DNA from 3 places in the Methylobacterium sp. CM6244 genome. Region 3 is predicted to be linked to each of the others. Evidence: riboswitches for the same ligand, from Rfam matches in the RefSeq annotation. Region 3 holds a riboswitch; each other region holds the start of a gene.
What was found. Region 3 has a riboswitch for cobalamin ahead of ACYQML_RS08740 (CbtB domain-containing protein). Riboswitches for the same ligand answer to the same signal wherever they lie in the genome.

Region 1: it holds a riboswitch for cobalamin, as region 3 does, so the genes downstream of both, ACYQML_RS04735 (TonB-dependent receptor) here and ACYQML_RS08740 (CbtB domain-containing protein) in region 3, are expected to answer to the same signal.
Region 2: it holds a riboswitch for cobalamin, as region 3 does, so the genes downstream of both, ACYQML_RS05970 (TonB-dependent receptor) here and ACYQML_RS08740 (CbtB domain-containing protein) in region 3, are expected to answer to the same signal.

What each region holds. Positions count from the first base shown of each region.
Region 1 covers NZ_CM139247.1:1,040,175-1,042,433, reverse strand. The annotation lists gene ACYQML_RS04740 (catalase family protein) at 1-521, shown strand, start outside; cobalamin riboswitch at 605-806, shown strand; gene ACYQML_RS04735 (TonB-dependent receptor) at 917-2,259, shown strand, end outside.
Region 2 covers NZ_CM139247.1:1,297,112-1,299,370, reverse strand. The annotation lists gene ACYQML_RS05970 (TonB-dependent receptor) at 1-1,406, opposite strand, end outside; cobalamin riboswitch at 1,705-1,904, opposite strand; gene ACYQML_RS05965 (TonB-dependent siderophore receptor) at 2,002-2,259, opposite strand, start outside.
Region 3 covers NZ_CM139247.1:1,889,825-1,892,083, forward strand. The annotation lists gene ACYQML_RS08735 (CbtA family protein) at 1-681, opposite strand, end outside; gene ACYQML_RS08740 (CbtB domain-containing protein) at 712-888, opposite strand; cobalamin riboswitch at 946-1,139, opposite strand; gene cobU (bifunctional adenosylcobinamide kinase/adenosylcobinamide-phosphate guanylyltransferase) at 1,246-1,758, shown strand; gene cobO (cob(I)yrinic acid a,c-diamide adenosyltransferase) at 1,755-2,259, shown strand, end outside.

The DNA of each region.
Region 1 (2,259 bases), 850 kb from region 3:
AGCCCGAGACGCATCTCCTGGGCGACAGTTTCTACAGTCAGGTCCCGCTGCGCTTCGGCGATCACATCGCCAAGATCTCCCTCGTCCCGGTCTCTCCCGAAATGAGAGCGCTGGCGAACAAGCCTCTGGACGACACGAGCGCCGCCGACGCGATCCGCGAGGCGGTGATGGAGCATTTTCGCATCCACGGCGGCACCTGGGAATTGCGGGCGCAGCTGTGCCTGAACCTCGACGACATGCCGGTGGAGGACGCCTCCGTAATCTGGCCTGAGACCGCGAGCCCCTACCGTACCATCGCCACCCTCACCGCCGCGCCGCAGGCAAGCTGGAGCGAGGCCCGTGCCGCCTATGTCGATGACAGCCTGTCGTTCAGCCCCTGGCACGGGCTGGCCGCGCACCGGCCGCTCGGTGGGATCATGCGCATGCGCAAATCGGCCTACGAGATGGGCAAGCGCTTCCGGGCCGAGAAGAACGGCCGCCGCATCGAGGAGCCGACGAACCTCGACGCTCTACCGGATTGACGCCGGACGTTGCTGCAATGCGACAGGGCAGCGGCGATGATCGGCGCGGGATCATCTCGCAATTGACCGTCTCGTCGCGGCCGACCTAGCCTGAGACTGACGGTTCCTCTTCGGGGGATCAAAAGGGAACGCGGTGAGGATCTTGCGTCCGATGCCGCGGCTGCCCCCGCAACTGTAAGCGGCGAGCCCATCATCAACACGTCACTGGAGGCTCCGGCTTCTGGGAAGACGATGAGAGGGCGTCGACCCGCGAGCCAGGAGACCTGCCGTCAGTCGTGGTCACACGCGAAGCGCATCGGGCGGGGTGTCCTGGTGGGGTGTCGGGGCCTGCGCTCGCGTAGGGATCGGCTTCGTTCGCAGTGACGTGCCACTGCCGTTGCCCGAGGTCTCCGCCTGTGTCCGCCCGTCTCGTCCCTCCGCTCCTCGCCCTCGGATTTCTGGCATCCGCCTCGCCGGTTCTTGCTCAGTCCGGGACGGCAACCACCGCCGAGGCGACCCTCAACGAACTCTCCGTGGCCGCCGACATGCGCCCGCCCCCTGCAGCGGCCGGTCCCGGTCTCGGCGGGGCCACGGGCGGAGCCGGCGGGGCCGAGGCGTTCGGCGCCCTGTCCGCTCCCGCGCTGACGTCGAGTTCGGGCGTCATCACCGGCAGGGCCCTCAACGATCGCCCGGTGACCCGCCCCGGCGAGGTGCTGGAAGCCGTGCCCGGCCTCATCGTCACGCAGCATTCCGGCGAGGGAAAAGCCAACCAGTACTTCCTGCGCGGCTTCAACCTCGACCACGGCACGGACATCGCCATCACCATCGACGGCATGCCGGCCAATATGCGCACCCATGGCCACGGCCAGGGCTATGCCGACATCAACTTCCTCATTCCCGAACTCGTCGGCGCGGTGGAGTTCCACAAGGGCCCGTATTTCGCCCGTGACGGGGATTTCGCCTCCGCCGGATCGGTGCGGATCGACACGATCGACGCGGTGCCCCGCCCTCTGGCGCTCACCTCCCTCGGCAGCTTCGCCTACAAGCGGGCGCTCACCATCGCCTCCGCACCCCTCGGGGAGGGGACGCTCCTCGCCGCTGGCGAGGCTCAGGTCTATGACGGCCCCTGGGTGGTGCCGGACGACATCCGCAAGCTCAACGGCGTTCTCCGCTACAGCCAGGGCACTGCCCTCGACGGGTTCTCCCTCACCGGCATGGCCTATTCCAACCGCTGGACGGCGACGAACCAGGTTCCGCAGCGGGCCATTTCCGAAGGCGTGATCGGCCGCTTCGGCACTCTCGATCCGAGCGATGGCGGCGATGCCAGCCGCTTCTCCCTGTCGGGCCGCTGGAGCCGGTCGGACGATGGTGGCGTCACCCGCGCCAGCGCCTACGTCATCCGCTCAAACCTCAACCTGTTCAACAACTTCACCTATTTCCTCAACGACCCGGTCAACGGCGACCAGTTCCGCCAGCTCGACAGCCGCACCGTCGCCGGCGGCGAGATCGCCAGGGTGTTCAAGGGTGAGCTGTTCGGCCTGCCCATGGAGAACGAAATCGGCGTGCAGGCGCGGTTCGACGACATCCATGTGGGACTGTTCAACACGCAGGCGCGCACCTCCCTCTCCACCGTGCGCGACGACCGCGTGCAGGAGGGCAGCGCTGCCCTCTACTTTGAGAACCGCCTGCGTTGGACCGAGTGGCTGCGCACCAGCGTCGGCCTCCGCGCCGATGCCTACGACGCCACCGTGAGATCGAA
Region 2 (2,259 bases), 590 kb from region 3:
AAACGCATTCCGGTGAGGAAGGAGAGTTGGTCGCTGAGGATCAGCCGGTTCTCGGCGAAGACAGAGGCCTGGTTGGTGCTGGTGGCATAGGCCGGGCTGGCGCGGCCATTGGCCGGGAACAGGCCCGGATCGTAGGTGAACGGATCGACGCTGGTGACGAGGCCGCCGCCTGCGCTGGAGAAGTTGTTGGTGTGGCGGAAATCCACGTGGTTGACGTCGAACCCGATGGCGAACTCGTTGCGGAAGCCGAACAGGTTGCCCTTGAACGCCGCGTCGAAGCGGTTCCCGACCTGCTCTTGGTTGTGGTAGATTTCAAGGTAGTCGGACCTGTCGATCCGTCCCGTACCGCTATTGAACCGGTACTGCTCCACATCGAGCCAGTGGCGACGGCTCTGCAGCCGGTAGGCGGTGTTCCGGATGGTGATGTCGGCGCTCGGCGTCCACTCGGTCTTGAGCTGAGTCCAGTTATCGGCCCAGACGATCTTCGCGCCGTCGACATTGTAGTTGTTGTTGCGCAGGGACTGGACGATCCGGCCATTGACCAGCGGCGTGCCCCAGTAGCGCGCGGGCTCCTGGTAGCCGAGATCGTGGCTGAGCGTGACGGCGAGATCGGGGTTGAGCTGGAACAGCAGCGCGCCCGAGACCGCGAGGTTGCGGAAATCCCCGTTCGGGCTGGTCCAGCCGCCGTCGCGGTTGCCGCTGACATTGAGGCGGTAGGCCACCGCATCGCCGATGGGACCGCCGAGATCGACGGCGAGGCGCGCGAGCCCGTCCGACCCGGTGGCGGCGCGGGCGGCATGGATCGGCGTGAAGCTCGGTTTCTTCGAGACCACGTTGACCACGCCGCCGATGGCGCCGTCGCCATAGAGGACGGAGGCCGGGCCGCGCAGCACCTCGATCCGCTCCACGTTCCAGGTGTCGAACGGGAAGGTCACCGTGCCGGCGCCCACGAACAGCCGCGTGCCGTCATAGAGCTGCTGGATCGAGTTCGGGCCGGCGAAGCCCCGGCTGGAGAAGGCGCCGTTGCCGTTGCCCGGCGACGCGATGGTGGTGATGCCGGTGGCGTTCTGCGTCACCGCCTCGACCACCGTGTTCTGGCCCCGGATTCGGGCGGTCTCGCCGCTGATGACATCGATACTGGCGGGGGTCTCCAGCGGCGTCAGGCCGAGGCGACTGGCGCTGCGAGAGGGGGTAGAGAGGTTGAGCCCGACCGGGTTGGCGCGAGTCAGGCCGACCCCGCTCCCCTCCACGGTGAGCTGGTCGAGGGTGACGGCATTCTGGCCGATGGAATCCTGGGCGCGGACCTCGCCCGCGAGCAGGGTCGAGCCGAGGAGCGATGCGAGCAGGGCGGTGGCGCGGGCCGGGGAGATCCGCCCGGGGGCGCGGTGGGTGACCTGTGTAGGCATGTTCGTTTTGGCAAACCGGAGTGATCGCTGGCCGAATGCCGCGCCCCCTCTGCTAGATCGTATGTTATAACGTTACAATACGTCGAACCGGGCAAAATGCCTGCGCGGAGGACCAAACGGTCTCGCCGAGGGCAAGATGTGGAGCGAGTCTGCAATGGAAGGAACAGGGACGATCGGGCATCGCGGGCGAACGGCAGGCGCGGCTCAGCGCAGTGGCACGTCACCGCGAACGAAGCCGATCCCCACGCGAGCGCGGGCCCCGACACCCCACCAGGACACCCCGCCCGATGCGTTTCGCGTGTGACCACGACTGACGGCAGGTCTCCTGGCTCGCGGGTCGACGCCCTCTCATCGTCTTCCCAGGCCCGAAGACCCAGTGACGTGTTGATGATGGGCTCGCCGCTTACAGTTGCGGGGGCAGCCGCGGCATCGGACAAAACGTCCTCACCGCGTTCCCTTTTGATCCCCCGAAGGGGAACCGTCATCGTCAGGCTAGTCGAGGGCGAGAGACCGCGTCAACGACGTGACGGCAACAGCCCAAAAGAAAAGCCCCGGACCGTTCGATCCGGGGCCGATCTCATCGGATGCGTATCGCCTACCAGCGGTAGGTGACGGAGCCCGTCACGCGGCGGCCTTCGCCATAATTGCAGCCGACGAAATTGACCTGTTGCGAGCAGGTGCCGACATAGACGCGGTCCGTGATGTTGTTGGCCGCCACCTGGAAGCGCCAGTTCTCGTATGTGTAACGGAGCGATGCGTCGAAGAGGACGTAGTCCGGCACGCGGATGTTGTTCTGGGGATCGCCGAACGATTCCCCGATGTAGCGGACACCGCCGCCGATCCCGAGTCCGCG
Region 3 (2,259 bases):
TTGGGCCGCGTAGCCCGGGGGCAGGGCAGAGGCGGTGTGGCTCGTTTCCGGAGCGCCTGCCAGATGCGGCGCGACGAGGAGCACGAGCCCTCCGGCGATGGCGATGGAGGAGCGGCGGATCGCGATGAGGTAGAGCCCCATGGCGGTGGCGGCCGCGGTCATGATCCACCAGAACTGGCGTTCGGCGAGCGGAGCCGCCTCCATGCCGGGTAGTTCAGGCGGCAGGCCGAGGGCCGGGGCGAGGGCCACGGCGAGGAACCCCGCGATGGCGAATCGCAGGCCGGATTCCGGGCTCGGCTCGCGCCCACAGGCAATGAGAGCCGCGCCCAGCAACAGGGCGTAGCCGACGCCGCCGACCAGGGTCGCGAGGGCGGTGAAGACCATCCGGGGCAGGCCGGGGCCGGGCTGCCAGGCCGGTGCGACCTCGCCGCCTTCGACACCGTCCGTTTTGCCGCCATGGTCCTTGCCGCCATGGTCGTGGCCCGAATGGACGGGCACGATGAGGGAGGCCGGGGAGACGCCGCGCGGCATCCATTGCGCGGCCGGCGCCGTGGCTTCGCCGCTCTCGTAACGCTCGGCCGCGATGATCAGCGGCGAGGTGAGGGCAAGCTGCAAGCCCGTGGCGACGACAGCCGCCAGGAAGCCGGCGACCAGGGCCGCCGACACGAGTCGGATCATCATGAAATCAGGTCCTGGCTGAGCGCGAGGCGGTCAGTGGCAGGGGAAATTCTGGGCGTGCCGGAAATCGTGGGCCGCGTTGTGCAGCGCCATCGCCGGGGCGAAGCCGGCCATGAAGACGAGCCCGAGGCCGAGGAAAGCGGCCATGAGCACCGCGCCGAGACGCTCGTTGCTGCGGGTGCCGGTGAGGGCGAGAGTGTTAGTGGTCATCATGTCAGGTCTCCGGCCGCCCCGCCGGCGGCGTTCGAGGATCGAGCGGGAGGACGATTTGGTCCCCTTCGGAAGGCAGGTCTCCTGGCTCGCGGGTCATCCGGTCCTGCCGCCTTCCCGGATCGCTCCGGTGGCCGATGGCAGGCCCGTCTCCGCTCACAGTTGCGGGGGCAGCTGCGGTTTCAGGCGCGAGCCCTCACCGCATTCCCTTTTCACCCCGTCGCCGGGGCACCGTCCGAACTTCGCTTCTACGCGCTCGCGCGACCGCTGACAACGCGCCGCCAAAGCGTTTTACCGGCTTTGACGGGGCAGGGCGGTTTCGCGCTAAAGGGAGCCATGCGGCAGCCTTCTCCAAGAATGACACTGGTTCTCGGCGGCGCGCGCTCGGGCAAGAGCCTGCACGCGGAACGCCTCGTCGAAGCCCACCCGGCGCCTTGGCTCTACCTCGCCACCGCGCAGGCCTGGGACGACGAGATGCGGGAGCGCGTCGCCCTTCACCGGTCGCGCCGCTCGGCGGATTGGATCACCCGGGACGTGCCGATCGACCTGGCCGAGGCCGTCGCTGCGGCGACAGGGCCGGTGCTCGTCGATTGCCTGACCCTGTGGCTCACCAACCTGATCCTGTCCGAGGCCGATATCGAGGCGGCGAGCGCTGCCCTGATCGAGGCCTGCGGCCGCGCGCCGGGGCCGGTGGTGCTCGTCGGCAACGAGGTCGGTCTCGGCATCGTGCCGGACAACGCGCTCGCCCGCCGCTTCCGCGACGCGGCCGGGCGACTGCACCAGCGCCTCGCCGCGCGGGCCGACCATGTGGTGTTCATGGTGGCGGGACTGCCGATGATCGTGAAACCCCAACCCGGAGCGAGCGCATGAACGATCTGGAGATAAATGACGCGGAGGCCGACCGTCACCGCGAGAAGATGGAGAAGCGCAAGGCCGTCCAGGACGCCGAGGTCGCGGCTAAGACGATCGAGAAGGGCCTGCTCATCGTCAATACCGGCCCTGGCAAGGGCAAGACCACGGCCGGGCTCGGCCTCGTCCTGCGGGCGCTCGGCCATGGCTGGCGGGTCGGCGTGGTCCAGTTCATCAAGGGGGGGTGGGATACGGGCGAGAAGCACGCGCTGAAGGCTTTCGGCGCGCAGATCGAATGGCATACGCTCGGCGAGGGCTTCACCTGGGAGACGCAGGACAAGGCCCGCGACATCGCGGCGGCCGAGCATGCCTGGGCCAAGGCCGAGGAGCTGATGGCCGACCCGACCATCCGCCTCGTTCTCCTCGACGAACTCAACATCGCCCTGCGCTACGACTATCTGCCCATCGATGCCGTGGTGGCGGCTTTCCGGGCGCGCCGGCCCGACCTCCACGTCATCGTCA